4 regions of the Streptomyces sp. NPDC102451 genome follow, and region 4 is predicted to be linked to each of the others. Evidence: riboswitches for the same ligand, from Rfam matches in the RefSeq annotation. Region 4 holds a riboswitch; each other region holds the start of a gene.
What was found. Region 4 has a riboswitch for cobalamin ahead of ACIRD8_RS25875 (energy-coupling factor ABC transporter permease). Riboswitches for the same ligand answer to the same signal wherever they lie in the genome.

Region 1: it holds a riboswitch for cobalamin, as region 4 does, so the genes downstream of both, ACIRD8_RS31215 (cobalamin biosynthesis protein) here and ACIRD8_RS25875 (energy-coupling factor ABC transporter permease) in region 4, are expected to answer to the same signal.
Region 2: it holds a riboswitch for cobalamin, as region 4 does, so the genes downstream of both, ACIRD8_RS05980 (ABC transporter substrate-binding protein) here and ACIRD8_RS25875 (energy-coupling factor ABC transporter permease) in region 4, are expected to answer to the same signal.
Region 3: it holds a riboswitch for cobalamin, as region 4 does, so the genes downstream of both, cobN (cobaltochelatase subunit CobN) here and ACIRD8_RS25875 (energy-coupling factor ABC transporter permease) in region 4, are expected to answer to the same signal.

What each region holds. Positions count from the first base shown of each region.
Region 1 covers NZ_JBIWKD010000019.1:52,654-60,350, reverse strand. Annotated here, with positions in the region: gene ACIRD8_RS31225 (putative cobaltochelatase) at 1-2,001, opposite strand, end outside; gene ACIRD8_RS31220 (cobyric acid synthase) at 1,998-3,596, opposite strand; gene ACIRD8_RS31215 (cobalamin biosynthesis protein) at 3,593-4,537, opposite strand; cobalamin riboswitch at 4,666-4,795, opposite strand; gene ACIRD8_RS31210 (hypothetical protein) at 4,971-5,192, opposite strand; gene ACIRD8_RS31205 (anion permease) at 5,205-6,455, opposite strand; gene ACIRD8_RS31200 (class II aldolase/adducin family protein) at 6,717-7,376, shown strand; gene ACIRD8_RS31195 (alpha/beta hydrolase) at 7,444-7,697, shown strand, end outside.
Region 2 covers NZ_JBIWKD010000002.1:552,462-560,158, forward strand. Annotated here, with positions in the region: gene ACIRD8_RS05950 (helix-turn-helix domain-containing protein) at 1-572, shown strand, start outside; gene ACIRD8_RS05955 (MFS transporter) at 608-1,915, shown strand; gene ACIRD8_RS05960 (type B 50S ribosomal protein L31) at 2,018-2,281, shown strand; gene ACIRD8_RS05965 (carbohydrate kinase) at 2,396-3,346, shown strand; gene ACIRD8_RS05970 (acyl-CoA dehydrogenase) at 3,394-5,244, shown strand; gene ACIRD8_RS05975 (hypothetical protein) at 5,268-5,411, shown strand; cobalamin riboswitch at 5,491-5,678, shown strand; gene ACIRD8_RS05980 (ABC transporter substrate-binding protein) at 5,737-6,786, shown strand; gene ACIRD8_RS05985 (FecCD family ABC transporter permease) at 6,861-7,697, shown strand, end outside.
Region 3 covers NZ_JBIWKD010000022.1:23,064-30,760, reverse strand. Annotated here, with positions in the region: gene cobN (cobaltochelatase subunit CobN) at 1-2,413, opposite strand, end outside; cobalamin riboswitch at 2,446-2,599, opposite strand; gene cobG (precorrin-3B synthase) at 2,705-4,003, shown strand; gene ACIRD8_RS32950 (precorrin-8X methylmutase) at 4,078-4,704, shown strand; gene cobJ (precorrin-3B C(17)-methyltransferase) at 4,707-6,230, shown strand; gene ACIRD8_RS32940 (DinB family protein) at 6,307-6,822, shown strand; gene ACIRD8_RS32935 (cobalt-precorrin-6A reductase) at 6,842-7,591, opposite strand; gene ACIRD8_RS32930 (cobalt-precorrin-5B (C(1))-methyltransferase) at 7,632-7,697, shown strand, end outside.
Region 4 covers NZ_JBIWKD010000013.1:49,336-57,032, reverse strand. Annotated here, with positions in the region: gene ACIRD8_RS25900 (AAA family ATPase) at 462-1,658, shown strand; gene ACIRD8_RS25895 (VWA domain-containing protein) at 1,676-3,298, shown strand; gene ACIRD8_RS25890 (energy-coupling factor ABC transporter ATP-binding protein) at 3,291-4,160, opposite strand; gene cbiQ (cobalt ECF transporter T component CbiQ) at 4,157-4,906, opposite strand; gene ACIRD8_RS25880 (energy-coupling factor ABC transporter substrate-binding protein) at 4,911-5,267, opposite strand; gene ACIRD8_RS25875 (energy-coupling factor ABC transporter permease) at 5,264-5,974, opposite strand; cobalamin riboswitch at 6,004-6,209, opposite strand; gene ACIRD8_RS25870 (hypothetical protein) at 6,378-6,833, shown strand; gene ACIRD8_RS25865 (caspase domain-containing protein) at 6,847-7,697, shown strand, end outside.

The DNA.
Region 1 (7,697 bases), on a different contig from region 4:
GATCGAGTCGGCGCGCAGCTCGTCGAGCGTGACCGCGCTGCCCCCCAGATCCCGGGCGAGCTGTGCGGCGAGACCGAGGCGCACGATCCCCGACTCGCAGTCCACGACGACGGACGCCGTGCCCTCGGAGGCGTGCAGCCGCCCGGCCCGCGCCGCCAGCGCCACCGGATCGACACCGCCGGTCGCCCGGCCGTCCGTCACCACGACGAGCAGCGCCCGCCGCGACGGATCACGCAGCCGCTCCACCCGCAGCACGTCGTGCGCCTTCAGCAGTCCGGCGGCCAGCGGGGTGCGCCCGCCGGTCGGCAGCGTCTCCAGCCGTGCGGCGGCCGCGTCCACCGACGAGGTGGGCGGCAGCGCCACCTCGGCGTCCTTGCCCCGGAAGGTGACCAGACCCACCTTGTCCCGGCGCTGATAGGCGTCCAGCAGCAGCGACATCACCGCGCCCTTCACGGCGCTCATCCGCTGCCGGGCCGCCATCGACCCCGAGGCGTCCACGACGAACAGCACGAGATTGCCCTCGCGCCCCTCCCGCGTGGCCTGCCGCAGATCGTCACGCCGTACGACCAGACCCCGGCCCGACCGGCCGCGCGCCCGCTGGTGCGGGGCCGCCGCCTGCACGGTCGCCGCCAGGTGCAGCTTCGTCAGCGCCCCCTCGGGCCGCCGGGACCCGGTGGTCCGGCCGTGCTCGGTACGCGCCCGGGAACGCCGGCCCGCCGCGCCCTCGCCCAGACCCGGCACGCTGAGCATCTTCGTACGGAACGGCTCGCCGGCCCGCACGGGCTGCTGCTCACCGCCGCCCGGCGCGGGCGCGCCGCCGGTGCCGGTCTCCTCCGGGCCCGGCGCGTCGACGCCGCCGTCGTCGGGGCCGCCCGTGTCCGTACCGCCGTCGTCCGGGCCGTCCGTGGCGGGGCCGTCGTCGGGGCCGCCACCCTGCGGGGGCACCCCGCCGCCCGGGCCGTCCGGGTCCGGATCGTCGTCGCCCTCGCCGTCCGCCGCGTCCTGAAGGGCCTCGTCCAGCTTGTCCTCGTCCAGCCCGGGCGCGTCGAAGGGGTTGCGCCGGCGCCGGTGGGGGAGCGCCAGGAGCGCGGCCTGCCGCACGTCGTCCGCGACGACCTCCTCGCGTCCCGCCCACGCCGCCAGCGCCGTCGCGGTGCGGGCCATGACGATGTCGGCCCGCATCCCGTCGACCTCGAACGCGGCGCACGTCGCCGCGATCTGCCGCAACACGCCGTCGCCGAGCACCACACGGGGCAGCAGGGCGCGCGCGGCGACGATCCGCTCACGCAGCGCGGCCTCCTCGTCGGCCCACCGCGCGGCGAAGCCGGCCGGGTCGTCGTCGTAGGCGAGCCTGCGCCGTACGACCTCGACGCGCAGGTCCGTCTCACGCGAGGCCGCCACCTCGACGGTCAGCCCGAAGCGGTCCAGCAGCTGCGGCCGGAGCTCGCCCTCCTCCGGGTTCATTGTCCCGACCAGCAGGAAGCGCGCCGCGTGCCGGACGGAGACGCCCTCCCGCTCGACGTACGAGGCGCCCATGGCCGCCGCGTCGAGCAGCAGGTCCACCAGGTGGTCATGGAGGAGGTTGACCTCGTCGACGTACAGGATCCCGCGGTGGGCGTCGGCCAGCAGACCCGGCTCGAAGGCCTTCACGCCCTCCGAGAGCGCCCGTTCGATGTCGAGGGCGCCGACCAGCCGGTCCTCCGACGCGCCGACCGGAAGCTCCACGGTCCGCGCCGGACGCGACACGCCCGTACCCGCCTCGTGGGGGCCGTCAGGACACGCCGGATCGGGCGCTGCCGGGGCGCACGAGAAGCGGCACCCCGCCACGACCTCGACCTCCGGCATGAGGGCGGCGAGCGCCCGTACGGCGGTGGACTTGGCGGTGCCCTTCTCGCCGCGGACCAGGACCCCGCCGACGGCGGGACTCACCGCGTTGAGCAGGAGTCCGAGCCGCAGGTCGTCCTGCCCCACGATGGCGGTGAAGGGATACGGCGTACTCACAGGGCCTCCTCGTTCGCAGAAACATCAGCAGTACGGGGCAACACATCAGCCTTCGGGGGAGTTCGAGGACCGGGGGCCGGGGCGGGCGCGGGCGGCGCCCCCGGCGGAATGAACGGCAGCCCCGCCGGCGCACCGGTCTCGATGAGCCGCCACAGCGCATCCGTGTCCGCGTGCTCCTCGATCAGATCCCCCAGCCGGTCCAGCTGTTCCTCCCGCAGCGCCCCGAAGCTCGTGTCCGGCGCCGCGGTGAACCGCCGCCCCGAGGCCCGCGCGACCTCGCCCAGGAACGCCCGCCGGAACCCGTCGCTCTCCAGCGACCCGTGCCAGTGCGTCCCCCAGACCGAGCCCACCCGGCACCCGTCGAGGAACGGTTCGCCGCCGCCCACCTCGGCGACCCCGTGATGGATCTCGTACCCCTCCACCGGCTCCCCGAGCGCCGACCCGACGGGCCGCCCCAGGACCTTCTCCCGGCCGAACCGGACCCGCACCGGAAGGAGTCCGAGCCCCTCGACCAGACCGGCCCGCGACTCCACGTCGTCCTCGATGCGCTCGCCCAGCACCTGGAACCCGCCGCAGATCCCCAGCACCGGACGCCCCTCGGCGGCCCGCCGCCGCAGCGCCTCGGCGAGTCCCCGCTCGCGCAGCCACGCCAGCGCCTTCACGGTTCCCCGCGTCCCCGGCACGATCACGAGGTCCGCGTCGACGAGCTCCTCCGCCCGGTCCACGAACCGCACGACCACGCCCGGCTCGGCCGCCAGCGCGTCGACATCGGTGAAGTTCGACATCAGCGGCACCGCGCACACCGCGATCCGCAGCACGTCCTCGCCGTGCGGCGGCGCCACCACCGACTCCCGTACGGTGCCGCGCATCGACACCCGCAGCCCGTCCTCCTCGTCGATGCCAAGACCGTGGGCGTACGGCAGCACCCCGTACGTCCGCCGCCCCGTGAGCCCCAGCAGCATGTCGAGCCCCGGCTCCAGCAGCGAGACGTCCCCGCGGAACTTGTTGACGAGGTATCCGGCGACCAGCGACTGGTCCTCGGGGCTCAGCAGCGCCGTCGTGCCGAAGAACGAGGCGAACACACCGCCCCGGTCGATGTCGCCGACCACCAGCACGGGGAAGCGCGCGGCCCGCGCGATACCCATGTTCACGATGTCCGTGCGCCGCAGATTGATCTCGGCGGGGCTGCCCGCCCCCTCGCAGATCACCGCGTCGTACGTGTCCCTCAGCTGTTCCAGACAGTCCGTGACCGTTCCCAGCAGCGCCTCCTGGCGCCCGCCGTGGTAGCCGCGCGCACTCATCTCGCCGACCGGCTTGCCCATCAGGACGACCTGGCTCGACCGGTCACTTCCGGGCTTGAGCAGCACCGGGTTCATCAGCGCCGACGGCTCCACCCGGGCGGCCTGCGCCTGCATCGCCTGGGCGCGGCCGATCTCCGCCCCCTCCCGGGTGACGAACGAGTTCAGCGACATGTTCTGCGCCTTGAACGGCGCGACCTTCACGCCCCGGCGCACCAGCCACCGGCAGATCCCGGCCGTGACGACGCTCTTGCCCGCGTCCGACGTGGTCCCCGCGACCAGCAGCCCGCCGCTCATGTGGTTCTCCGTCCCATGGCCAGCCGCCCCGCCGCGCACACGGCGAGGGCCAGCACACTCACCCGGCGCGACAGCCGCACCGCGCGTTCGATGTCCGTGGTCCGCACGTCCCTGCCCGCCCCGCCGTTGAGCACCGGGCGGTGCTCGACCCGCCCGCCGTACGCGAGGGTGCCGCCGAGCCGTACGCCCAGCGCCCCCGCGAACGAGGCCTCCACCGGGCCCGCGTTGGGGCTGGGATGCCGGCCCGCGTCGGCCCGCCAGGCCCGTACGGCCTCGCGGGGGCGTCCCCCGGCGGCCACGGCCAGCACGGCGGTGAGCCGGGCCCCGGGCCAGCCGGCGACGTCGTCGAGCCGGGCCGACGCCCAGCCGTAGCGCCGGTGGCGGGGCGACTTGTGCCCGACCATGGCGTCCAGGGTGTTGACGGCCCGGAAGCCGACCAGCCCGGGCACTCCGCCGAGCGCTCCCCACACGAGGGCGCCCACGACGGCGTCGGAAGTGTTCTCGGCGACGGACTCCACCACGGCGCGGGCGATCTGCTGCCCGTCCAGCGACTGCGGATCGCGGCCGCACAGGTGCGGCAGCCGCTCCCGGGCCAGTTCGACGTCCCCGGCGGCCAGCGCCCCGCCGATGGCACGGGCCTCCCGGCCCAGCGAGGTGCCCCCCACGACGGACCAGGTGGCGGCGGCGGTCAGCGCCACCGCGGCGGCGGGACGGTTCCGTACGGCACGGGCCGCCAGCGCGGCGGCACCCGTGGCGCCCCCGGCGCAGACGAGCGTGTGCAGGGCGCCCCGGCCGCGGTGGTCGCGCCACAGCCGGCTCTCGACGGCCGCCGCCGCACGCCCGAAGGCGGCGACGGGGTGGCCCCGGCGGGGATCACCGAGCAGCAGGTCACCGATCAGGCCGGCGGCGGCGCCGTACGCGAAGATGCGGTCGGCTCGCACGACTCAGCCGGCCGTCGCGCCTCGAAGGGCCTCGGTGACAGGTGGTTCGGCGACCGACGCAGGGCAGCCCGACATGGCGTATGTCCTCACTCAGGGTCCGCGCCCTGGTTCGACGTGACCGGCGACGAGAGTCTCCTGGCTTCCGGATCCGCAGTTCCTCCGGCCTTCCAGTCCGCGGTGGCGGACCGTGACTTCCGTGTGGAGGCTGCTCCCCGGTGACAGTGGCGGGACCGCGCCGGATTCGCACCGGCTTCCTCTCCTGTCGCCGTAAGGCCGGCCGGCATCCGGTCGGCCTCAATGGCTCCGGCAGTCCACCATGCCCCGCGAACGCCAGTCAACCTGCCGTTGACCTGCGAGCCTTCAGTGTGCTGAGACGCACATCGGCCGGACACACACGGGGTGTGTCCGGCCGGTGAGGGTGCCCGAGGGGGTGTCAGGCGACGATCAGATAGATCCCGTACGCGACCGCCGCCGCGCACAGCCCGAAGCAGGCGTACGCGCCGGTGCGCGCCAGGCCGGTGGAACCGCCGCCCTGCGCCGTCGAGGCCTGCTTGGCCAGGCCCGTGACGCCGAGGGTGAAGAGGCCGACCAGTGCGACGGTGACCACGAGGCTGACGCCGAAGACGGAGGCGAGAGCTGCCCAGTCGATGTTCATGCGGATGCGTCCTTACACCGTGGCTGGATCGGCCGGGGTTCCGGCCGTCGGAGCCGGGGCCGGGATGGTGGTCTTGAGTTCCGGTACGACGGCACCGGCGGGCGGCGGGCTGACCGCCGAGATGGCGGTGGTGACGACACCCGCGGGCTCGGTGTCCGCGTTCACGTTGGTGTGGTCGACCGGCTTGCGGCGCGACAGCAGCCAGATGGCGCCGGAGCCCGCCACGAGCAGCACGGCGACCACCGCGACGCCCCAGGGCCCCTGCTTGGTCAGGAACTCGGCCCCCGCGCCGACCAGTCCGGCCGCCGGCAGGGTCAGACCCCAGGCGACGAACATCCGGGTGGCGGTGGACCAGCGGACCACGCCCCCCTTGCGTCCGAGGCCCGCGCCCATGACGGCGCCGGAGCAGGACTGCGTGGTGGAGAGGGAGAAGCCGAGGTGCGAGGAGGCCAGGATGACCGTGGCCGCACTGGTCTGGGCCGCGAAGCCCTGCGGCGGACGCAGTTCGGTGAGGCCGCTGCCCATGGTGCGGATGATGCGCCAGCCGCCGAGGTAGGTGCCCATCGCGATGGCGATACCGGCGGAGGCGATGACCCAGACCGGCGGGTTGGAACCGGGGGAGAGCACGCCGCCGGTGACCAGGGCCAGGGTGATGATGCCCATGGTCTTCTGCGCGTCGTTGGTGCCGTGGGCGAGCGAGACGAGCCCGGCCGAGGCGATCTGGCCGGCGCGGTAGCCCTTGGCGGTCGACTTCAGCTGGGCCTCGTCGGTGATCTTCCGGTTGAGGCGGTACGTCAGCTTCGTGGCCAGGAGCGCGGCGATGCCGGCCACGACCGGCGCGGCGACGGCCGGCAGCAGGACCTTCGTGACGACGGTGCCGCCGTTGATCGAGGACCAGCCGGCCGACATGACCGCGGCGCCGATGAGGCCGCCGAAGAGTGCGTGGGAGGAACTGGAGGGGAGGCCGACCAGCCAGGTCAGCAGATTCCACAGGATCGCGCCGACGAGCGCCGCGAAGATGACCTCGGTTCTGAGGCCGTTCTCGTTGATGATCCCGCCGGAGATCGTCTTGGCGACCTCCACCGACAGGAACGCGCCGACGAGGTTGAGAACGGCGGACATGGCCACCGCTGTCTTGGGCTTGAGAGCGCCGGTCGAGATGGTGGTGGCCATCGCGTTGGCGGTGTCGTGGAAACCGTTCGTGAAATCGAACACGAGAGCTGTCACGATCACGATCGCAAGCAGCAGCGTGATGTGTTCCATTTACCCAGGCAATCGTTCGACGTCATTGGCACGTGGAACGTAAGCAACCAGGGTGAACGGAAGATGAACTGGGCAGGGCGGCACGGTGACCCCAACCGCGTACGCCGGTTCCGCTTGTGTGCGTGATGCGTGGCCGGGCGTCCCCCGCGCCGGGCTGGGCCCGGCCCCCGCCCCGCGACGCCCCTCGAACTCGTGCCCGGCGCACCCTCCGAGGAGACATCGGTCACCCGGCCCGTCGGTCCCTGACCCTAGGATCCCCGCATGAGTGACGTGCGTACGGACGCGATCGAACGGGCCTGGGGCGGTGTCGTCGCGACCGCCCGGCGGACGGCGGCGGACGGCCTGGTCGTCGGCACCTCGGGCAACGTCTCGGCCCGGGTCGGAGGGACCGTCCTGGTCACCCCCAGCGGGGTGCCCTACGACCGGCTGGGCCCCGGGGACGCGGTCGGCGTCGACCTCGAAGGCCGACAGGTCCTCGGCGACCTGGTCCCCACCAGCGAACTCCCGCTCCACCTGGCCGTCTACCGGGGCAGCGACGCCGGGGCCGTCGTCCACACCCACGCCGTGCACGCCACGGCCGTCTCCACCCTCGTCGACGAGGTCCCGCTCGTCCACTACGCCGCCGCCCTGCTCGGCGGCCCCGTCCGCACCGCCGCCTACGCCCGCTACGGGACGCAGGAGCTCGCCGACACCATGCTGGACGCCCTGCGCGACCGCACCGGCTGCCTGCTGAGGAACCACGGCACCGTCACCTACGGGGACACCCTCGACGAGGCCTACGACCGCACCGCCCAGCTCGAATGGATGTGCAGACTCTGGCTCACCGCGAGCTCCGTACCCGGCCTCCGGCCGAGCCTCCTCACCCCCGCCCAGCTCGATGACGTGCAGGACGCCCTGAAGGGGTACGGCCAGCCCGGCTGAGCCGGGCGCCGCATCGTACGGCCGCTGCCCACTGGCATCCGGAGCCCCCGCCCAGGACACTGGAGCCGTGCGCCCGGCAACAGCGGCGGCAGTGGCCGCCACATCGATCCTCGGCGTCGGCGCGGCAGCGGTCGCCGCCGGCCGCTACGCCAGCGATGCCGCCCTCGGGGCGCCCTCGCCACGGCCCTTCCCGGCCGACCGCCGTCTCACCGTGCACGCCACCGCGGCCGGACAGATCACCCTGACCCGCTCCTTCTCCGCGCTGCGCCCCGGCACGTACGGACTGGCCGGCCGGGGCGTCCACGCGGTGGCCGGCCCGGT
Region 2 (7,697 bases), on a different contig from region 4:
TCACGCACCCCCTGCGCCTGAGGCTGCTCGGCCTGCTGCGGCTGCACGGTCCGGCCACCGCGAGCGAACTGGCGGTCAGGACCGGGGAGTCGTCGGCGTCGACCAGCTACCACCTCAGGGTGCTGGCCAAATACGCCTTCGTCGCGGAGGCCGAGCACCGTGACGGGCGCGAACGCCGCTGGAAGGCCGTGCACGCCGTCACCTCGGCGAGCAACGCGGCGATGCTCGCCACGCCCGCGGGCCGGGCCATGCTGGTGCTGGGCAGGCGCCGCCAGGTCGAGCACCTGCAGCAGTCGATGGAGCAGCACGAGGCGGACATCGACGCGGGCCGGCTCGGCGAGGAGTGGCACGACGCCTCGGGGATCGACGATCTGATGCCGCGTCTGACGCCCGAGTCCCTCCGCGAACTCCGCGACGCGATCACGGCGAAGCTCGGTGAGCTGACCGCGCGCGACGAGGACGACCCACGGGCCCGGCAGGTCGTGCTGCTCACCGCCGGACTCCCGCTGGCCGGGAACGGGGCGGACGCGCCCGCCGCCGACGCGGCTCCGAACGCCGGAAGAGCCCGGTGAACCTGGTGCCCGGGGGCGGGAAGGCCCCTGCCGCCATGCCCGACGCACGCACGGCGCGCCGCAGGTTCGTCGTCGTCTCGTTCCTCTTCTGGCTCCCTGCGGGCCTCGGCATGGCGCCGATGGTGCTGCTCTTCACCGAGCGCGGCCTCGCCCTCACCGCCGTCGCCGGAGCGTTCGCCGCGCACTCCCTGACCGCCGCCGCCCTGGAGCTCCCCACCGGCGGGCTCTCCGACGTGATCGGCCGTCGCGCCGTCCTGGCCGGCGCGGGTCTGCTCAACGTCTGCGCCCTCACGCTCATGGCCCTCGGCACCACCACCTGGGTGATCATCCTCGGCACGGCCCTCATGGGTGCGGGCCGCGCCCTGTCCAGCGGGCCCGCCGAAGCCTGGTACGTCGACACCGTGCACGCCGCTTCCGGCCCCGACGCCGATCTCCGTACGGGGCTGGCGCACGGCAGCGCCGCCTCGTCCGGCGCCGTCGCGCTCGGCGTCCTCCTCGGAGGGGCGCTGCCCTGGCTGCTCGGCCTCGGCCCGGACCCGGGGGCCCGGCTGCGGGCGCTCACCTCGGACCTGGTCCTGCCGCTCTCTGTGCCTGTACTCCTCGGCGTGGTCATCGACATCGTCTTCGTCAGCTACGTCCTGACCGCCCTGACGGAGCCGCCCCGCCCCGCGGCCACCCTGCGCGGCGTGCTGCGGGGCGTCCCCGGAGCCATCGCCTCGGGGATCCGGCTCGGCGCCGGGGACACCCTGATCCGGCGCATCCTGATGACCACGGGCGCTGCGGGTACGGCCCTCGCCGCTCTCGAACTGCTCACCCCGGGCCGCGCCGCCGCGCTGACCGGGACCGCGGAGTCCGGGGCGGTCCTCTTCGCGGGCCTGGCCGCCGCCGGGTTCGCGTGCTCGGCGCTCGGGAGCCGGCTGGCGCCCCTCGTCGCCCGGCTCGCGGGGGACGCGGAACGCGCGGTCCTAGCGAGCCTCTGCGCGAGCGTGGCCGGTCTGCTGGCGCTCGGCGCCACCGTGTCCGCCACCGGAGCACCCGCGCTGACCGCGGCCGTCGTGGGATACGGACTGGTCTACCTGGGGCTGGGCGCGGCGGGGCCCACCGAGAACGACCTCCTGCACCGCCGCGTCGACACCTCCGGCCGGGCGACGGCCCTCTCCGTGCAGTCGCTGGCCCAGCAACTCGTGGGGGCGGCCGCCGGCCTGGTCGTCGGCGCACTGCCCGCGGGGCCGCTGCCCTGGCTGCTCGGTGCCGTGGTGCTTCTGGCCGGAGCACTCCTGTGGACCCGGCGCACCGCCTCCGCTCCGCAGGCCGCCCCCGCCCCCGGGTGGGACGGGGGCTGACCTCTCTGCTCCGTACGGACGCCCCGGATCGCGCGGGGCCGCGCCCTTGGCCAGGCTGGCCCGGAGCCGGGACGCGAGATCCCCGTACTTCCAGGAGCCGAGATGCAGCAGGACAAGCACCCGTCGTACCGTCCCGTCGTCTTCCGCGACCGTTCCGCCGGGTACGCCTTTCTGACCCGGTCCACCGCGTCGAGCGAGCAGACGATCGACTGGGACGACGGCAACAGCTACCCGGTCATCGACGTGGAGATCTCCGCCGAGAGCCACCCCTTCTTCACCGGCAAGGCGCGGGTGGTCGACACTGAGGGCCAGGTCGCCAAGTTCGAGCGCCGCTACGGTGACGAGGGGGGTGGGGACGCCTCCTGAGCCCCGGGTCTCCACGGCTTTCCGCACACGGGGCAGAATCGTCGGCAGTGTGCCCCGTGACCGCCGCGCCTCACCGGGGCACGACCGCCCGCGTTCCCCAGGAGACCCGCCCCCATGCCCGACAGCCCCGCCCTGCTGGTCATCGGCGAATGCGTCGCCGACATCGTCCGGCTGCCGGGCGCCCCGGACCGGATCCACCCCGGCGGCAGTCCCGCGAACGTCGCGTACGGTCTGGCCAGACTCGGCCGGGACACCACTCTGATCACCCAGCTCGGCCAGGACTCCGACGGGCGGCTGATCGAGGACCACCTCGCCTCCGCCGGGGTGCGGGTCCTGACGGACGGCGCCGACGCGCCCACCCCGGCCGCCACGGTCGAGCTGGACGACGCAGGCCGGGCGACGTACAGCTTCGAGATCACCTGGACGCTGGGCCCGGTCGCGCCCTCGGGGGAGCCGCCCCTGCACGTTCATACGGGCTCCGTCGCCACCGCCCTCGAGCCCGGTGCGGACACCGTCCTGGAGCTCGTCCGGTCGCTCCGGAGGACGGCGACCGTCAGTTACGACCCCAACGTGCGGCCCGCGCTGATGGGGGACCACGCCCTTGCCGTGCACCGGGCCGAGCGCATCGTCGCGCTGAGCGACATCGTCAAGGCCAGCGACGAGGACCTGCGGTGGCTGTACCCGGACGAAGCCCCGGAGAAGGCCGCCGAGCGCTGGCTCCGGTCCGGGCCGGCGCTGGTCCTGGTCACCCGCGGAGCCGCAGGCGCGACAGCGTTCGTGCCGGGCACGGACGTGAGCGCCGGGGCGCCGCCCGTCCAGGTCGTGGACACCGTGGGCGCCGGTGACGCCTTCATGTCCGGCACGCTGCACGCCTTGGCCTCGCACGGCCTGCTCGGGGCGGGGAGCCGTGCACGGCTGCGCACCCTGGACGCCGAGGTCCTGGGCGACGTACTGCGCCACGCCGTGGCGTCGGCCGTCGTGACCGTCGCACGGGCAGGCGCCCTGCCTCCCGACGAGGAGGAGCTGTCAGCGGCTCTGACCAGCGGACCGGCCCCGGAGCGGTAGGGGGTCGAGGGGGTGTCCTCGCCCGCACCACGGTCGTTGATTCTTTCATGACCGTGACCCTTACCGACACCGTCCCACCGTCCACCACCGAACTGCTGACCGGCGTCCTCCTCGGCCCGGGACACCGCCGCGAGCACGGATTCTGGCAGCGGCTGATCAGCACAGAACCGTTCCGCCGCCCCGCCGGCGGAACGCCCGAAGAGCGCCTGGAACTCGCCTACGACCGGTTGCGGATCCTCAACCTCTCCCTGGACAGCGGAGCGCGCCTCGCCTCCGACCCACGCGCGCTGGCCGCCCTGCACGCCTGGCTCGGCCCGGTGGACCCCGCGCTGACGACCGTGGCGGGCATCCACTACAACCTCTTCCTCGGCAGCCTCCTTGACCACGAATGCGCCGGCCGCCGCGACCTGTCGGACTACCTGACGATGCGGCGCATCGGCACCTTCCTCTGTACGGAGGTGGCGCACGGCAACAACGCGGCGGCCATGGAGACCACCGCCACGTACGACCGTGAGCGGGACGGATTCGTCCTGCACACCCCCAACCCGGGCGCGCAGAAGTTCATGCCCAACACGAGCCCGGCGGGCGGGGCGAAGTCTGGCCTGGTCGCCGCCCGCCTGGTCGCCGACGGTTCGGACCACGGGGTACGCCTCTTCCTGGTGCCGCTCACCGACGACGCGGAGGCGCTGCCGGGCATCCGGGTGCGCCGGCTGCCCGCCCGGATGGGCAGCCCGGTGGACCACTGCCTGACCTCGTTCGACCGGCTCTTCGTGGAGCGGGACGCCCTGCTGGGATCCGCCGAAGAGGGCGACGCACCGGGGGAGTTCAGGACCGGGCCGGGGGACAGGCGGCGGCGCTTCCTCACCTCGATCGGGCGGGTCACCCCCGGCCGGATCTCCATGAGTGCCTGTGCGGCGGGATCGGCCCGCGCGACCCTGGCGGTCGCCGTGCGCTACGGCGGCCACCGGATGATCTCCGGCAGCCGGGGCGCGCCGCCGGTCCCCGTCAACGCCCACCGGACCCATCACGGACCGCTCGCCTCGGCCATGGCCACGGTCTTCGCCATGAGCCTGCTGTACCGCAGGGCGCAGGAGCGGTGGGAGGCCTGCACGGACGAGGACGGGCGGGCGGAGGCGGGCAGACTCGTCGACGTCGCCAAGGCGTGGATCACCTGGCGGGCCCGAGACGTCATCGTCGAGAGCCGTGAACGCTGCGGCGCGCAGGCGCTCCTGGAGAACAACGGCATGACCGAACTCGTCACGGGCGTGGAGGGGGCCATCACCGCCGAGGGCGACAACATCGCCCTGTACGCCAAGGCGGCCGCGGACATGCTCTTCGCCGCCGAGCCCGGCCGCGACGACGTCCCGGGCCCGGCCCCGCACCCCGGCGACCTGGCCGACCCGCGCTTCCTGGGCAGCCTCCTCGCCTCGGTCCAGGACATCTGGTTCGCCAGGGCCAGGACCCGCGCGCTGCGGGCGCCCGACGCCGACGCCCTGGAGAGGTGGAACTCGGCCTCGGGCCCCGCCCTGCGCGGGGTCGAGGCCTATGCGTACCGGCAGGCCGCCGAGGCCTACGCCGAGGCCCGCGCGACGCTTCCCCCGGGGGCGGCCAGGGACCGGCTGGGGGAGCTCGAGCGGCTGTTCGTCTTCGAGTGGCTCTCCCGCAACAGCGGCGATCTGCTGGCCGCCGGTCTCCTGAGCGGCGATCAGGTGGACGCCCTCCCCGAGGCCGTGGAGGAGCATGTGGCGGCCGTCGCCACGCACGCCGCCGAACTGGCCGAGTCCTTCGCCCTGCCCGAGGAACTGCTCGCCGACTGGCCGATCGCCGGCCCCGGCTACGCGGACGCCTACGACGATCCCGGTGGCCCGTGGAACACCGGCCCGGCGGACGCCCGATGAGCGCCGGCTGCAGGGGGCGGGCGATGTGCGGCCGACTGGGCGAGCGCCTGGAGATCCTTGGACTGCGCGCCGTCCTGCTGGCCTACTGGGGCACCACATCCGTGCTCGCCCGCCGGAGCGGGAAGCCGCACACCGACGGAGGCGAATCGGTTCACCCCAAGAGCTGACCCGCCCGACGTCCGCGCCGGTACGGCGGGGAGACGCCCGCCGTACCGGCGACGGCCCCGAGGCCGCCCCCACGTCGCGTGATAGCTTGCAGACGCCAGTCACACTCCACGTGGAGTCAGGGAATCCGGTGCGAATCCGGAGCTGACGCGCAGCGGTGAGGGGGACGGGCGGGGCCACGGCCACTGGGACACCCTCGGGTGCACCGGGAAGGCGCCCCGTCCGGACGAACCCGAGTCCGAAGACCTGCTGGCACCCGCTTCCGCACCGGGAGCGGAACTCCGTACCGGGCTTCGCGCATGAGCCCAGAGAACGCCGAGGGACTCCGTGCCGCCCATAGCCAGCACCGTACGCCGAACTGCCCTGCTCGTCGCGGGACTCGTCCTCCTGACCGCCTGCGGCGGGGGCGGGAACGAGCCCGCCGCCGACACCGCGCAGGACGACGCCGCCGCAGGCTTCCCGGTGACCCTGAAGAACTGCGGCCGTACGGTGACCGTCGACGCCGCACCGCGGCACGCCGTCTCCCTCAACCAGGGATCGACGGAGATCCTCCTCTCCCTGGGCCTCGCCGACCGGCTCGCCGCCACCGCGACCTGGACGGACCCGGTGATGAAGGGCCTGGAGAAGGACGAGTCCACGGTGCCCCGTCTCGCCGAGAACCAGCCCTCCTCCGAGAAGGTCCTCGCCGAGGAACCCGACTTCGTCACCGCCTCGTTCGAGTCGACCCTCGGCAAGGGCGGCGTGGCGTCACGCGACCAGTTCGAGGAACTGGGCGTACCCACATACCTCTCACCCGCCGACTGCGCGGGCAAGGACAACACCGGCAGCAGCGACGGCTCCCGCACCGAGCCTCTGACCATGGACCGGGTCTACGGCGAAGTGCGCGACCTGGCGAAGGTGTTCGGCGTCCCGGAGCGGGGCGAGAAGCTGGTGACGAGCCTCCGGACCCGCATCGACAAGGCGACCGCGGGCATCGACGCGTCCGACACCACGATGCTCTACTGGTTCGCCAACGCGGAGGCCCCCTACCTGGCGGGGTGCTGCGGAGCCCCCGGCATCATCACCGGGGAGCTCGGCGCGAAGAACGTCTTCGACGACACCCACGAGGAATGGCCCCAGATCAACTGGGAGACCGTCGCCGACCGCAACCCCGACGTGCTGGTCATCGGCGACCTGACCCGTAAGTCGCAGACCGCCGAGAGCGCCCAGAAGAAGATCGAGTTCCTGGAGTCCAACCCCGCCACGAAGAACCTGGACGCCGTCAAGCACAAGCGGTACGTCCTGCTCAGCGGCCAGGCCATGAATCCGACCATCAGGACCGTGGAGGGCGTGGAGCAGGTGGCGGCCGGGCTGCGCTCGTTCGGACTCGCGGGGTGACGGACACCGGACACGTACCGGACGTACCGAAATCCCTTCACGGGACCGCGCACCTGCCGGACCTACCGACGGACGTGCACATCACGGGAGTGCGCGTCGAGCAGCCGCCCGCGGTCCCGGCTGCCGCAGGGGCCCGGATCCTGCGTGACGGCCTGCTGTGGAGCGCAGGGATCGCCCTGCTGCTCCTGTCCGTCGCGGTCGCCGTCACCATCGGTCCCGCCCGCATCTCGGTCCCGGACGTCTGGTCGGCGGTGGCCTCGCACCTCGGCATCGGTCACGGGCGGCTGAGCCCGATCCGGGACGGCATCATCTGGAACCTGCGCATGCCCCGCACCCTGCTCGCCGCGGTGTGCGGCGCCGGGCTCGCGGTGTGCGGCACCGTGATGCAGTCGCTGCTGCGCAACCCGCTCGCCGACCCGTTCGTCCTCGGCGTCTCCTCGGGGGCGTCCACCGGCGCGGTCGTGGTCGTCGTCCTGGGCGTCGGCGGGGGAGCGGTCTCCGTCTCGGGCGGCGCCTTCGCCGGGGCCCTGCTCTCCTTCGCCCTCGTTCTGCTGCTCAGCCACACACTCGGCGGATCCACCGACCGGGTCGTCCTCTCCGGGGTCGCGGCCATGCAGCTCTTCTCCGCGCTCACCTCCTTCGTCGTGATGACCGCCGCCGACGCCGAGCAGACCAAGGGCGTGCTCTTCTGGCTGCTCGGCTCACTGAGCGGGGTCGGCTGGAGCGACGTGTGGATGTGCTCCGCCGTGCTCGCCGTGGCCCTGCTGATCTGCCTGGGTCACGCCCGTACGCTCGACGCCTTCGCCTTCGGCCAGGACGCCGCCGCCGCGCTGGGGGTGCACGTGGCCCGCACCCGGATCGTGCTGCTCTGCACCACCGCGCTGCTGACCGCGGCCCTCGTCAGCTCGGCG
Region 3 (7,697 bases), on a different contig from region 4:
GGTCCAGTTCGTCTGTGGTCCTGGCCAGGCGGGGGGCGACCTCCTGGGCCGCGAAGTTGAGGATCGCCGCCACGTCGGGGGTCAGGTCGTGGAGCGGTGTGCGGGTCGTCTGCTCGGGGCTCTGCCCCGGACCCCGCTGCTCAATCGCCGCAGGGGCTTGATCTGGCTGCTCGGTTGCCGAAACGATCTGATCCAGCGGGGCCCAGCCCGCGTCGTCCATCGCTTGCACCAAGGCGCGGGCCTGTTCCTCCACCGCGTCCGCGTCCGCGCGGGTCGCTGCCGACTCGTCCAGTCCCAACGCCTCGCGCAGGCCCGGCAGGGACGTGGTACCGCCCCAGATCTGCCGGGCCCGCAGGATCGCGAGGATCAGGTTGACGCGGGCCGTTCCGGTGGGCGCGGCGCCCAGGACGTGCAGGCCGTCGCGGATCTGGACGTCCTTGATCTCACAGAGCCAGCCGTCGAGGTGCATGATGAACTCGTCGAAGCCCTCGTCTTCGGGCCGGTCCTCCAGGCCCAGGTCGTGGTCGAGCTTCGCGGCCTGGATGAGGGTCCAGATCTGGGCGCGGACGGCCGGCAGCTTGGCCGGGTCCATCGCGGCGATCTGGGCGTGCTCGTCCAGGAGTTGTTCGAGGCGGGCGATGTCGCCGTAGCTGTCGGCGCGCGCCATCGGCGGCACCAGGTGGTCGACCAGGGTGGCGTGCACACGGCGCTTGGCCTGGGTGCCCTCGCCGGGGTCGTTGACCAGGAACGGGTAGACCAGCGGCAGATCACCCAGCGCGGCGTCGGGGCCGCAGGCGGCGGAGAGGCCCGCGTTCTTGCCGGGCAGCCACTCCAGGTTGCCGTGCTTGCCGAGGTGGATCATCGCGTCGGCGCCGAAGCCGTTGTCGTCGGCGGACGCGGCGATCCAGCGGTAGGCGGCCAGATAGTGGTGCGAGGGCGGCAGATCGGGGTCGTGGTAGATCGCGATCGGGTTCTCGCCGAAGCCGCGCGGCGGCTGGATGAGGATCAGCAATTTGCCGCGGCGCAGCGCGGCGAGCACGATGTCGCCCTCGGGGTTGCGGGACCGGTCGACGAACATCTCGCCGGGCGCCGGGCCCCAGTGCTCCTCCACGGCCTCGCGCAGCTCGGCAGGCAGCGTGGCGAACCAGCGGCGGTAGTCGGCGGCCGGGATCCGGACCGGGTTGCGGGCCAGCTGCTCCTCGGTGAGCCACTCCTGGTCGTGGCCGCCGGCCTCGATCAGCGCGTAGATCAGCTCGTCGCCGTCGCCGGAGACCAGGCCCGGGATCTCCTCCTCGGGCCCGAAGTCGTAGCCCTCGGCGCGCAGTCGGCGCAGCAGGGCGACGGCGCTGGCGGGGGTGTCGAGGCCGACCGCGTTGCCGATGCGGGAGTGCTTGGTGGGGTACGCGGACAGGACGAGCGCGATCCGCTTCTCGGCGGCCGGGATGTGCCGGAGCCTGGCGTGCCGTACGGCGATCCCGGCGACCCGGGCGGCCCGCTCGGGGTCGGCGACGTACGCGGGCAGGCCGTCCTCGTCGATCTCCTTGAAGGAGAAGGGGACAGTGATCAGGCGGCCGTCGAACTCGGGCACGGCGATCTGGGTGGCGGCGTCCAGCGGGGAGACGCCCTCGTCGTTCTCTTCCCACGCGGCGCGCGGGCTGGTCAGGCAGAGCGCCTGGAGGACGGGCACGTCGAGGCCGGTGAGGGCGCCCGCGTCCCAGGACTCGTCGTCGCCGCCGGCCGACGCGGTGGCCGGCTTGGTGCCGCCCGCCGCGAGGACGGTGGTCACGATGGCGTCGGCGGCCCGGAGTTCATCGATGAGCTCGGGCTCGGGGGTGCGCAGCGAGGCGACGTACAGCGGGAGGGGGCGGGCGCCCGCGTCCTCCACGGCGGTGCAGAGCGCCTCGACGAAGTCGGTGTTCCCGCTCATGTGGTGGGCGCGGTAGTAGAGCACCGCGACGGTCGGGCCTGTGACGTCCCGGGCGGTCCGCTCCAGCGGGCCCCACGCGGGGGCCGGGGCGGGCGGCTCGAAGCCGTGGCCGGTGAGCAGCACCGTGTCGGAGAGGAACCGGGCCAGCTGCTCCAGGTTGGCGGGGCCGCCGTGCGCGAGATAGGCGTGCGCCTCTGCGGCGATGCCGATCGGCACGGTGGAGGCGGCCATCAGCTGGGCGTCGGGGGCCTGTTCACCGGTGAGTACGACGACGGGGCGGCCGGTGGCGAGCACCTGGTCGAGCCCCTCCTGCCAGGCACGGACACCACCGAGGAGGCGTACGACGACGAGGTCCGTGCCGTCCAGGAGCTGCGGCAGGTCGTCCAGGGAGAGCCGGGAAGGGTTGGCGTAGCGGTAGCTGACCGGGCCCTGGGAAGCGCGGGCGCTCAGCAGGTCGGTGTCGGACGTCGACAGGAGCAGGATCATGCGGCGTCAGCCCTTCCTCGGGGTATCCACGCCCCGGGCAGTTGTCGGACGGCTGGAGTTCCTGACTCGCACGGCCTCAGGGGGCCGGGCTCACAGTGGCGGGACCGCGCCGGAATCTCACCGGGCTTCCTCCGTGTCGCCGTCTGGCGATGGCGGGCCGAACGGACCGCCGCTAGGCATAGTAGGCGGCGGGTGGGGGGTCCTGACCAGACGGCCCCCGCCCTGACCGGCGGCGGAGCGGTGTCCCGTACGTCACAGTGACCGTAGGGGCCCGCCACGGTCACGGTCGGTATGCTCGCCGCCATGTCCGCCTCCCCCCTGACGCCCTCGTCTCCGGGCGATGCGTGTGCCCGGAGCAGCGGTGACGCCTGCCCCGGAGCGCTGCGTCTGCACCGGGCGGACGACGGTGCGCTGGCGCGGATCCGCATACCCGGCGGGGTGCTGACACCCCGCCAGGCAGGGGCGCTGGGGCAGGCCGCCGAGCGCTTCGGTGACGGTGAGTTGCATCTCACCTCCCGGGGCAATGTGCAGCTGCGCGGGCTTTCCCCGGGCTGCGGTGGCGAGCTGGCCGGGCTGCTGGACGAGGCCGGGCTGCTGCCCTCCGCACGGCACGAACGTGTACGCAACGTGGTCGCGTCCCCGCTCTCCGGGCTCGACGGCCTCGGGTCCGTCGACATCCGCCCCTGGCTGACCGGACTCGACCGCCTTCTCTGCGGAAGCGACGGCGCGACGGCGCTCTCCGGACGTTTCCTGTTCGCCCTCGACGACGGCCGCGGCGACGTGGACGCGCTCGGCGCCGACCTCACCCTCCTCGGCCACGACGACGACGCCCTGCTGCGCGTCGGGGACGGTGACGCCGTCCTCCGCGTCCCCTCCGCCGACGCCCCCCGCGCCGCCCTGACCGCCGCCGAGGCCTTCCTCGACTCCGCCCGGGACAGCGGCGCCTGGCGGGTGAAGGACCTGCCGGACGCCACGGCGGCCGCGCTTCCCGCCGAGGTCGTACGACGGTTGCGGGAGGCCGGCATCCTCGCGGTCCCGGGCCGCCGTCCCCGCCCTTCCGAAGCCCTGCCCCCGGCCCCCGGTCCCGTCCCGGTCGGCCGTGGAGAGGCCGCGCTGTCCGTCGGCGTACCGCTGGGGCGGCTGGACCTGACGCAGTGGCGGCTGCTGTCGAGCGCCGGGGAACTGCGTCTCACCCCGTGGCGCGGGGCCGTCGTCACCGGGATCCCGACCGACCGCGCGGACGGCCTGCTCGACGGCCTCTCCGGGGCCGGTCTGATCACCGGGCCCGGTTCGCCGTGGGCCGGTGTGGGCGCCTGCATCGGGCGGCCCGGCTGCGCGAAGTCGCTGGCCGACGTACGGGCCGAGGCGGGGGCCGCCGTCGGACCCGTCGGACGGCTCCCTGTGTACTGGTCCGGCTGCGAACGCCGCTGCGGCCATCCGCACGGGGAGTGGATCGACGTCGTCGCCACCCCCGGCGGACACCGGATCTCGCACGTACGAGGGGACCGGGCCACCGAGGCGGCCACGGTCCGGGACGACCCGGCCGCGCTCGCCGCCGCCGTGGCGGCGGCACGGGGCACGCGCACCTGACCACCACGCACCACCACCCCCTGTTCGACCTGTTCGATCTGCTCGATCTGCTCGATGAAGAAAGCGACAGCACTGTGCACCAGTACGAGAAGGACGGACCGGCGATCTACCGCCAGTCCTTCGCCACCATCCGCGCGGAGGCGGATCTGGCAGAGCTGCCCGCCGACGTGAGCCAGGTCGCCGTCCGCATGATCCACGCCTGCGGCATGGTCGACCTCGTACGCGATCTCGCCTTCTCGCCGAACGCGGTGGCCGACGCCCGTGCGGCGCTGCGCTCCGGCGCACCGATCCTGTGCGACGTCGCCATGGTCGCCAGCGGTGTCACGCGCAGGCGGCTGCCCGCGGACAACGAGGTGATCTGCACCCTGTCCGACCCCGGCGTCCCCGAGCTGGCCGCGAAGCTCGGCACCACGCGCAGCGCCGCCGCCCTGGAGCTGTGGCGGGACCGGATGGAGGGCGCGGTCGTCGCCGTCGGCAACGCGCCCACCGCGCTCTTCCGGCTGCTGGAGATGATCGAGGAGGGCGCCCCGCGCCCCGCCGCCGTCATCGGTGTGCCCGTCGGTTTCATCGGGGCCGCCGAGTCCAAGGAGGCCTTGGCCGCCCACCCTTCGGGTCTTGAGCACCTCGTCGTGCGGGGCAGGCGGGGTGGCAGCGCCATCGCCGCCGCCGCCCTCAACGCGATCGCCAGCGAGGAGGAGTGAGCATGCCCGAGCAGCAGCACACCGGCGGCACGGGACGGCTGTACGGGGTCGGGCTCGGCCCGGGCGATCCGGCGCTGATGACCGTACGGGCCGTGCAGATCATCGGTGAGGCCGATGTCATCGCCTACCACTCCGCCCGGCACGGACGCTCCATCGCCCGCTCGATCGCGGCGCAGTACATCCGCGCCGACCACATCGAGGAGGCGCTGGTCTACCCCGTCACGACGGAGACCACGGACCACCCGGGCGGTTACCGGGGCGCGCTGGACGAGTTCTACGCCGAGGCCGCGGCCCGCCTCGCGGTGCACCTCGACGCCGGGCGCACCGTCGCCGTGCTCGCCGAGGGCGACCCGCTCTTCTACGGCTCGTACCAGCACATGCACAAGCGGCTCGCGGACCGGTACGACACCGAGGTCATCCCCGGTGTCACCTCGGTCAGCGCCGCCGCCGCCCGTCTCGGCACCCCGCTCGTCGAGGCCGAGGAGGTGCTGACGATCCTGCCCGGCACCCTGCCGGAGGAGGAGCTGACGGCACGTCTGGCGGCCACGGACTCCGCCGTGGTGATGAAGCTGGGACGGACGTTCCCCGCCGTGCGCCGCGCGTTCGAGGCGTCCGGCCGGCTGCCCGAGGCGCGGTACGTCGAGCGCGCCACCATGGCAGGGGAGCGGACCGGCGACCTGGCGGACACCGACCCGGACTCCGTGCCGTACTTCGCGGTCGCCGTGCTGCCCAGCCGGATCGACGCCCCCCGGCCCTCCCCCGCCGCCGGCCCGGGGACCGGCGAGGTCGTCGTGGTCGGCACCGGACCGGCCGGACCGCTCTGGCTGACGCCCGAGACGCGCGGGGCGCTGGCCGCCGCCGACGACCTGGTCGGCTACACGACGTATCTGGACCGGGTGCCGGTGCGGCCGGGCCAGCAGCGGCACGGATCCGACAACAAGGTCGAGTCCGAACGGGCCGAATTCGCCCTGGACCTGGCCCGCCGGGGGCGCCGCGTGGCCGTGGTGTCCGGGGGCGACCCGGGGGTCTTCGCGATGGCGACCGCCGTCCTGGAGGTGGCCTCGCAGGACGCGTACGCGGACATCGCGGTGCGGGTGCTGCCCGGGGTGACCGCGGCCAACGCCGCCGCTGCCAGGGCCGGTGCGCCGCTGGGCCACGACTACGCCACCATCTCGCTCTCGGACCGGCTCAAGCCGTGGGAGGTCATCGCCGGACGGCTCCGCGCGGCGGCCACCGCCGACCTCGTGATGGCGCTGTACAACCCCGGCTCCCGCAGCCGGACCTGGCAGGTCGGCAAGGCCCGTGACCTGCTGCTGGAGCACCGCTCCCCGGACACCCCGGTGGTGCTCGGCCGCGATGTCGGAGGGCCGGCGGAGAGCGTACGGACCGTGCGGCTGGCCGATCTGGACCCGGACGAGGTGGACATGCGGACGATCCTCATCGTCGGGTCCTCGCAGACGCGGTGGGTGCGGCGGGGCGACGGGCGGCAGATCGTCTGGACACCGCGCCGCTACCCGGAGGAGTGACCGGGGGGGCGTCGCCCGGGACCGTGTCCGGCGGCGGCCCGGCCCGTTGTCGGACCCCCGTGCCACGATGGCGATCATGAGCGATCCCGTACGCCACATGCCTCCCCTGGACGCCGACGAGCGGACCTCCCTGGAGAGCTGGCTCGACTTCTACCGCGTCACGCTCGCCCAGAAGTGCGAGGGCCTGACGGAGGACCAGCTCCGCGAACCGGCCGCCACCCCGTCGCAGCTCACCCTGCTGGGGCTCGTCCAGCACGCGGCGGAGGTCGAGCGGAACTGGTTCCGCCGGGTCCTCGCCCAGGAGGACGCGCCGCCGATCCACGACCCCGGGGCCGACCCGGAGGGCAGGGACGGCGGGTTCGACCTGGCGGAGGACGCGACGTACGAGCAGGCCCGCGCCGTGTGGCAGGCGGAGATGGACCGGGCCAGGGAGAACTGCGCGGCCCGCGCGCTCGACGACACCGTGCCGTTCGGCGGCGGCGGCCGGGTCACCCTGCGCTGGATCTACACGCACATGATCGGCGAGTACGCACGCCACTGCGGCCACGCCGACCTCGTACGGGAAAGGATCGACGGCCGTACGGGCGTCTGACCCCGCCGGCCCTACGGGATCACGCGCCCGTGAGCTGGTGCAGCAGGGCGCGTGCCTCCTCCGGCGTCCCCGCGACCGGCACCCCCGGGGGGACCGGCGGCCGTCCGACCACCACCACCGGGATGCCGGCCTCGCGGGCGGCGGCGAGCTTGGGGGCGGTCGCGTCACCGCCGCTGTCCTTCGTGACGAGGACGTCGATGCGATGGCGCCGGATCAGCTCCCGCTCGCCCTCCAGGGAGAACGGCCCCCGGTCCAGCAGCACCTCCATCCGCGCCGGGTACGGGACGTCGGGGGCGTCCACCGAGCGCATCAGGAACCAGAGCGCGTCCAGACCGGCGAACGCCGCGAGGCCCATGCGCCCCGTGGTGAGGAAGACGCGCGACCCGAGCTCCGGCAGCAGATCCGCGGCGCCCGCGAGGGAGTCGGTGAGGTGCCACCGGTCGCCCTCGACCGGCACCCAGCCGGGCCGACGGAGGGCCAGCAGGGGAACATGGACAGCGGCGGCGGCCGAGGCCGCGTGGAAACTGATCGTTCCGGCGAAGGGATGGGTGGCGTCGATGACCGCATCCACATGGTGTGCGCGGATCCACTCCGCCATGCCCTCGGCTCCGCCGAAGCCGCCGACGCGCACCTCGCCGGGCGGCAGCTTCGGGTGTGCGACGCGCCCCGCGAGTGAGCTGGTCACCCGGATCCCGTCCGCTGCCACCAGGGACTCCGCGAGCCGACGGGCCTCCGTCGTGCCGCCGAGGACGAGTACGTGCAAGGGCATCGGATCGGTCCGTCCATGAGCAGTGAGGCGCACGCCATTCATGAGCAGTGAGGCGCAGGGCGGGCGCACCGCCCAACTCAAGCACACCGGTCTCCGGCCGGGATGG
Region 4 (7,697 bases):
TCCTCGTGGTCCTCATCCTTCCTTCGGGACGCTAACAGGACGAAGGGCTTATGAAGTTAACCCTTTGTGAAGAGTCCGAAAGTCGATGCCCATCGAGCCGAATTGTGTGACGGAGCACGTGCGGTTCTCAGCATTCGAGACCATCCGTGCTGGTGGGCCGGTGCGTATGCCGGTCGACTTGTACGCGGCATATTCGTACAGCGGTTCGGCTTGTGGGGTGTCGATGCGATCCTTCGATGAATTCGCACGACCGGATGCACCCTCCGCATTCCTGTTGCTCATTGCCGCGATTTCCTCACGGATTTCGGCGCTCGCCTCACTTCGTGAATGCTGAGCGTCCGGGCCTGTGCCCGCTCCCCTTGCCCTTTCGGAATCGGCCTGCCCCCGGTCGGCATAATGGCGGCGGCGGGCCGGGCGGCCCCGTAACCCTTCGGCCCCGATCAGGGTTCAGGAGCAGGGAGATGACGATGGGCGCACAGGACACGGCGGAGCGGCTGCGAGCGATCACCGCGGAACTGTCAGGGCTGTTCTACGAGCGGGACGACGTCATACGGACGCTCACGGTGGCGATGCTGGCCGGTCAGCACGCGCTCCTGCTGGGGCCTCCCGGCACGGCCAAGTCCGAGCTGGCGCGGGAGCTGACGGGCCGGATCGAGAGCGCGAACTACTGGGAGATCCTGCTCAGCAAGTTCACCGCCCCCACCCGGATGTTCGGCCCGATCGACGTGGGGGCGCTGAGCCGCGGCGAGTACCGGCAGATCTTCGACGGCCGGGCGACGACCGCGCACATCGCGTTCATCGACGAGATCTTCAAGTGCTCCACCGCGGCCCTGAACGAGACCCTCGGGCTGCTCAACGAGCGCATCTACCACCCGGAGAACGGCGGTGAGCCCATCCACTGCCCCCTGATCAGCGCGATCACCGCGTCCAACGAGCTGCCCACCGGCGACGACAGCGCCGCGATCTACGACCGGCTGCTGGTACGGATCGAGGTGGGATACCTCGCCGACCCCTCCAACTTCGCCGGCCTGGTGCGCTCCGCCGTCGCCGCCCCCGCCGTCACCACCCGGACCACAGTGGGACTGACCGAGCTCCAGCAGGCCGTGACCGAGGCCGTTCCGGCCGTGGACGTCCCGGACGCGATCGTGGATGCCGTCTGCACGCTCCGGGCCGCCCTGCGCCGCAAGGAGCTGATCGCCTCCGACCGCCGCTGGCGCCAGTCGGTCCGGCTGCTCCAGGCCTGCGCCTTCCTGGACGGCCGCGACACGGTGGACCGTAACGACCTGTCGGTGCTCACCCACGTGCTGTGGGACTCGCCCGCCGAGCGTCCCACCGTCGAGCGCGAGGTCCTGCACCTGGTCAACCCCGACGCCAAGGAGGCCCTCGACCTCGCCGACGCCATCGAGGAGCTGGAGGCCGAACTCGACGCGAAGGCCGGCCAGTCCCGCGAGACCCTGGCCGACTGGGCGATCAAGGAGGCCATCACCAAGCTCAACATGGCGGGCAAGCAGCTGGAGAGGCTGCACGCGGAGGCGGAGGCCGCCGACCGCTCCACCACCGCCGTCGAACGCGTGATCATCCTCCAGCGCGCCGTCCACGCCCGCGTCCTGACCGAGGCGCTCGGGGTGGACGCGAGCCTCGTGCAGGCCCAGCTCTGAGCGGCGGGGACACGACCATGGGTGAGGCCCTGAGAGACATCACGGAGCTGAGGGACCGGGCAGGGAAGTGGCTCGGCCTGACCTCCGGCACGGAACAGCCGAAGGCGACCGCCACAGTGGCCGCCGACCGGTTCGACACGATGGCCTGGCGCGACGCCTACGCCGGAACCGCCGGGCTGCGGCACCTGGCGCATGACCTGAACCAGCGCCACGACCACACCGAGGACCTGCTCACCGATGTGTTCCTGGCCGCCTACAAGGTCAGCCCGCAGGTACGCGACCGGGCCGGCATGGACCCCTCCCGTCTGGTCAACCACCAGGTCGTCACGGCCCTGACGGACAGCCCGGAGTTCACCGAGCTGCACCGCGAGACCTCCGGCGACCCCTACGCCGCGGCCATGGCCGTACTCGCCCGGTCCGACGCCCTGCGCGGGATGCTGGAGCGGGCCGAGGACGCCGCCGAGCGAATCCGGCGCGCGGAGGCCGCCCGTGAGGAGGCCGAGCGGACGGCCTCCGATGTCGCCGGGGCGCTCCAGCAGGCTGCCGGGGAGGCGGACGAGGACGGCACGGTGCCGGACGGGCCGACCGACGCCCTGGCGCGGGCGATCGAGAGGGCCGAGGCCGCCGACACCGCCGCGCGCCAGGCCTCCCAGGAAGCAGGGCAGGCACTCGCCGCGGCGGCCCCCGGCATCCGTGCCGCCGCACGGAGTGCCACGGCCACGGCGGCCGAGCAGTCCCGCGACGAGGCCGAGCTGATGCGCGCATGGGGTGTCGGTCCGGGCGAGCTGGAGCGGATGCCCTTCGGCCGACGGGCCGAGCTCGCCGAGCGGCTGCGCTCCGGCCGGCTGGGGCGGTTCGCGGACCTCATCGGCCGGTTCCGGCAGATGGCCGCCGGCGAGAGCGCCCGCAAGGTCGAGCAGGCCCGGGGCGAGCTGGTCGGCATCACCCTGGGAGACGACCTCTCCCGGGTCATCCCCTCCGAGCTGGCCAACCTCGGTGTACCGGCCATGAGGAGCGTGTTCGCCGCGAGGTACGCCGAGGCACGTCTGATGCTCTACGACAGCCGAGGGGAGCAGACCACCGGGAAGGGCGCGATCATCGCGTGCGTCGACTGCTCCAACTCCATGAGCCGCCCCGGCCCCGGCGGGATCACCGGCGAGGCGTGGTCCAAGGCGTGCGCCCTGGCGCTGCTGGACCAGGCCCGCAGGGCGAAGCGCGACTTCGTCGGCATCCTGTTCTCCTCCGCCGAGTCCCTGAAGGTGTGCCGATTCCCGGCCTCCGGGCCCGCCGGGACCGAGGACGTGATCGACTTCGCCGAGCATTTCTTCGGGGGCGGCACCGACTACCGGGCGCCCCTGTCGGCGGCCGTCGGGCTGCTGGAGAAGGAGTACGACGCGGACGGCCGCAGGCGCGGCGACATCGTGATGATCACCGACGGGGAGTGCGACGTCACCGAGGGGTGGATGCGCGGCTGGAACGAGGCCAAGCACACGCTCGGCTTCCGCTCCTTCGGCGTGGCCGTCGGCGCCCCGCAGGCCGCCGAACCCGGCACGGTCCTGGACGCCCTGTGCGACAACCTCCGCAGCATCGAGGACCTGACCGACGTCCACGCCGCCGGAGACCTCTTCCGGGTCATCTGACCGCCGGACCTCTTCCGGGTCGTCCGACCGTGCCGGGGACGAAGTCCGTGAGCTGCTCGGGGGTACGGGGGCCGGGCGCCGTGGCGTCCAGCAGCCCGTGCGCGCGAAGCAGTCCGGCGGTGGCGATGCCCCACGGCAGCCGCAGCCCCGCCTCCCGCAGGAGGTCCGTACGGGCCAGCATCGCGGGAGCGGGCCCGGCGACGGCACCGGAGGGGGTGAGGAGCGCGGCGTCGTCGGCCCAGCGCAGGGCGAGGTCGACGTCGTGAGTGGCCATCATGACCGTGGTGCCGCTGTCGCGGAGCGTGCCGAGGGTGGCCAGCAGCCTCTCCTGGCCGTCCGGATCGAGCCCGGCCGTCGGCTCGTCGAGGATCAGCACACGCGGCCTCATCGCGACCGCGCCCGCGATGGCGGCCCGTTTGCGCTGTCCGTACGAGAGCAGATGGGTGGGCCGGTCCGCCAGGGCCGTGATGTCGAGGGCGGCGAGAGCCTCGTCCACCCGCGCCCGCACCTCGGCGTCGGGCAGACCGAGGTTCAGCGGTCCGAACGACACGTCCTGGAAGACGGACGCGGCGAACAGCTGGTCGTCCGGGTCCTGCACCACCAGCTGGACCGTGGTGCGCAGCCGGGTCAGCCCCTTGCGGTCGTACGTCACCGGGCGCCCCTCGACCGTCAACTGCCCCTCGCGCGGGCGCAACCCGCCGCTGAGGAGCCGCATCAGCGTGGTCTTACCGCTGCCGTTCCGGCCGAGCAGGGCGAGCGCGCGCCCGGCGTGCGCCTCGAAGTCGAGGCCGCTGAGCACGGTGGGGCCGTCCTCGTACGCGAAGGACGCGCCCCGCAGGGCGAGCAGTACCGGTTCGCTCATGACAAGGGCCTTTCCAGGGCGAAGGTCAGGACGGTGAGGGCCGCGAGCAGGGTGACGCTCACGGCCACGAACCGGACGGAGACGCGGGCCTCGGGCACCAGGACGCGCAGGGTCCCGTCGTAACCGCGCCCGGCGAGTCCGGCCTGGAGCCGGGCCGCGCGGTCGAAGGCCCTGATGAAGGCGGTGGCGCCCAGCCCTGCCAGCGAACGCCAGGCGGCGGCCCGGGTGGTGTGCCCGAGCCGTGCCGCCTGGGCCTCACGGATCCGGCGTACCGAGTCGAGGAGGAGGAAACTCATGCGGTAGGTCACCAGCGCGACATCCACCACCGGCGCCGGCACCCCCGCCTTGACCAGGCGGGGCAGCAGATCGGACATCGGGGTGGTGAACGCGAACAGCAGGACACCGAGGGACGCCGCCGAGGTGCGCAGCAGCAGCTCCCCGGCGCGGAGCGGCCCCCCGCCGGCCAGGGCCACGAACCCCTCCGGTCCGCCCACCTGTACGAGGAGTGTGACGGCCCCGGTGACACAGAAACCCAGGGGAACCCGGTACGCCCGCCACAGTTGACGGGCGGGCACCCCCGCCGGCCCCAGCAGCACGGCGACGGCGGTCAGGAGGATCAGGGCCGCACCGGGCCAGGGCGGCAGCGAGATCGCCAGAACGGTGAGGCCCAGGCCCAGCACGGCCTTGTCCACGGGATGGCGGCGGCGCCAGCGGGAGCTGTGCGCCGCCGCGTCGATCGGCAGCACGCGCTCAGTTCCCCCGGGCCGCGGACTCCCCGGCGACGTCGCCGTGCTGCGGCGCGACCGCCCGCAGCTCGCCCTGACGGCGCCCGCGCCGGAGGCCGAAGTAGTAGGCGAGGACACCCGCGCCGAGCGCGGCCTGGAGGGCGAACAGCGCCGACTCGATCTCGCCCGACGGCGGTTCGTAGAGCGGGGAGAACCACGGCTCGTAGTCGGGATCGATCTCGGTGATCGCCGTCTCGGCCTGGGCGTCGGCCCCCGCGAACGGCTCCTCCTCGCCGTCGCCGAGGCCGAGGGCCAGCGGCAGGACGGCCAGGGCCGCCACGACGATCAGCAGAAGGGCGTTGATCTTCGTGTTCCTGTTCATCGGGCCACCGCCTCGGTCTCGGTCGTCCTGGTCCGGTTCTGCTTGCCGGTGAGGAACACGCCCAGCCGGGTCAGATCCCCCTTGCTGGACTGCACCAGGAGACGCATGACCAGCACCGTCAGGAGACCTTCGCTCACCGCGAGCGGGATCTGGGTGACCGCGAAGATGGAGCCGAACTTGCCGAGCGCGCCCAGGAACCCGCTGCCCGGGTCCGGGAAGGCGAGCGCCAGCTGCACGCTGGTGACGCAGTAGGTCGACAGGTCGGCGACGAACGCGCCGAAGAACACCGCCACCATCAGCGGCACCTCGTACCGGCGCAGCAGCTTGTAGACCGCGTACCCCGCCCAGGGCCCGACGATCGCCATCGAGAAGACGTTGGCGCCCAGCGTGGTCAGACCGCCGTGGGCCAGCAGGAGCGCCTGGAACAGCAGGGTGATGGTGCCCAGGACCGCCATGATCGGCGGGCGGAACAGGATGGCCCCCAGCCCCGTACCCGTGGGATGCGAACAACTCCCGGTGACGGACGGGATCTTGAGCGCGGAAAGAACGAACGTGAAGGCCCCGGAGGCCCCCAGGAGCAGCGTGCTCTCAGGGTTCTCCCTGACCTCACGCGTAAGTGACCGGACTCCGTGGACGACGAACGGCGCGGACGCGACACCCCAGGCGATCGCGTGCGCCGGAGGCAGAAAACCCTCGGCTATGTGCATGGCTCAGCAGACCCTCTCCAGCACCTCGTGGATGGTTGAAGTGCCTTGGCCGGTCTCCTGGCTTACGGGTACCACCGCCCGAACTCCGCCTTCCCGGGTCACAAGGACCCAGTGGCTGCCCGCGAGGGCCGGAGCCGGACTTCCCGATCACAGTGGCGAGGGCCGCACCGGCATCACACCGATTTCCCGTTCACCAAGGCGTGGTGACAGTAATGCCAGGTGGGGGACGATGACAAGCGCGCCCGACGCCCCGGAGAAGGGGCGGTGGAGCAGGCGGCCGACGGCGCGGGCCCCACCCCGGCGTGTGACTTCGACCTGCTGTGTGCACGCAAATCGCCGCTGGCCGGGGTGGGCCGGAAGAGTTTTGGCTACGCTGATCGCTCGGCAAGTACGTGGGGGCACAGTGAGCAGTTCGGCGAGTCGGATCCGGGTGGTGCTAGAGGGCGGCCCGGACAGCGATCCGGAGGAACTGGAGTCGTGCACGCTCGCGTTGCGTGAACGCCTGCTGGAGCAGGAGATCGAAAGCGTCGTGCTGGAACGGGCGGAAGAGGCACCGGAGGGAGCCAAGCCGGGCGGGACGATCGCTCTGGGCGCCCTGGTGGTGACAGCGGCGCCGTTCGTGGTACGTAGTCTGGTGCACCTGCTGCAGGCGTGGATCGAGAACCGGCCGGTTCGGAGGATCAGTATCGCCGTGGGTGAGGACAGCCTGGAGGTGGAAGCCCTGTCATCGGCCGACCAGCGCCGACTGATCGAGGAGTTCATCTCCCGGCACACTCCGCCGCGTACTGCGGTGGAACCCGCGCCACGCCCGGGCCCGGACACGCCGGTGCCGGAATCCGGGACGGCCGGGCAAGTCTGAAGGGGGACACACGATGCCCGGGGGCCGGTTTGCCCTGCTGATCGCGACCGGTCGCTACGACACCGCCGGTCTGAGCCGCTTGCGCTCGCCGGCGCCGGACGCCGAAGGTCTGGCCGAGGTGCTCAGCGACCCTCAGGTCGGTGACTTCGCCGTGCAGACGGTCATCGACGGCCGCCACGGCGAGGTGAGCCGCGCGATGGAGGAGTTCTTCCTCGACCGGAGCCGGGACGACCTCCTGCTGCTGCACCTGTCGTGCCATGGGATCAAGAACGACAACGGAGAGCTGTACTTCGCGGCCCGGGACACCGACCAGAAGCTCCTCGCCTCCACCGCCGTCTCCGGATCCTTCCTGCAGATCCAGATGCGACGGTGCCGGGCCCGGTCCATCGTCCTGCTGCTGGACTGCTGCTACAGCGGGGCCTTCCTGCACGGCACCAAGGGCGACACCACGGTCCATGTGCGCGATGAACTGGCCGGGCACGGGCGGGCGGTCATCACGGCCACCAACCGCACCGAATACGCCTGGGAGGGCGACCGGGTCAGCGAGTTGGAGCCGGGCCGGTCCAGGTTCACCGGAGCCGTGATCGAAGGTCTCCGCACCGGTGAGGCCGATCTCGACAGGGACGGAGCGGTCAGTGTTCACGAGCTGTACGACTACGTCTATGAACGGATCCTCGCAGCCGGGGTGAGGCAGCGGCCACAGATGTGGGCCGAACTCGAATACCGGGTGACCATCGCGAAGGCGGCCAGGAGGGAGACGGTTGCAGCCGCGGCTCCGTCCGGGACACCGCTGCCGCCGCCGGCCGAACCCGACCCCGATCAGCCGGAGGAGGCCGGAGAGCAAGCCGCGGACGATGTTCCGCC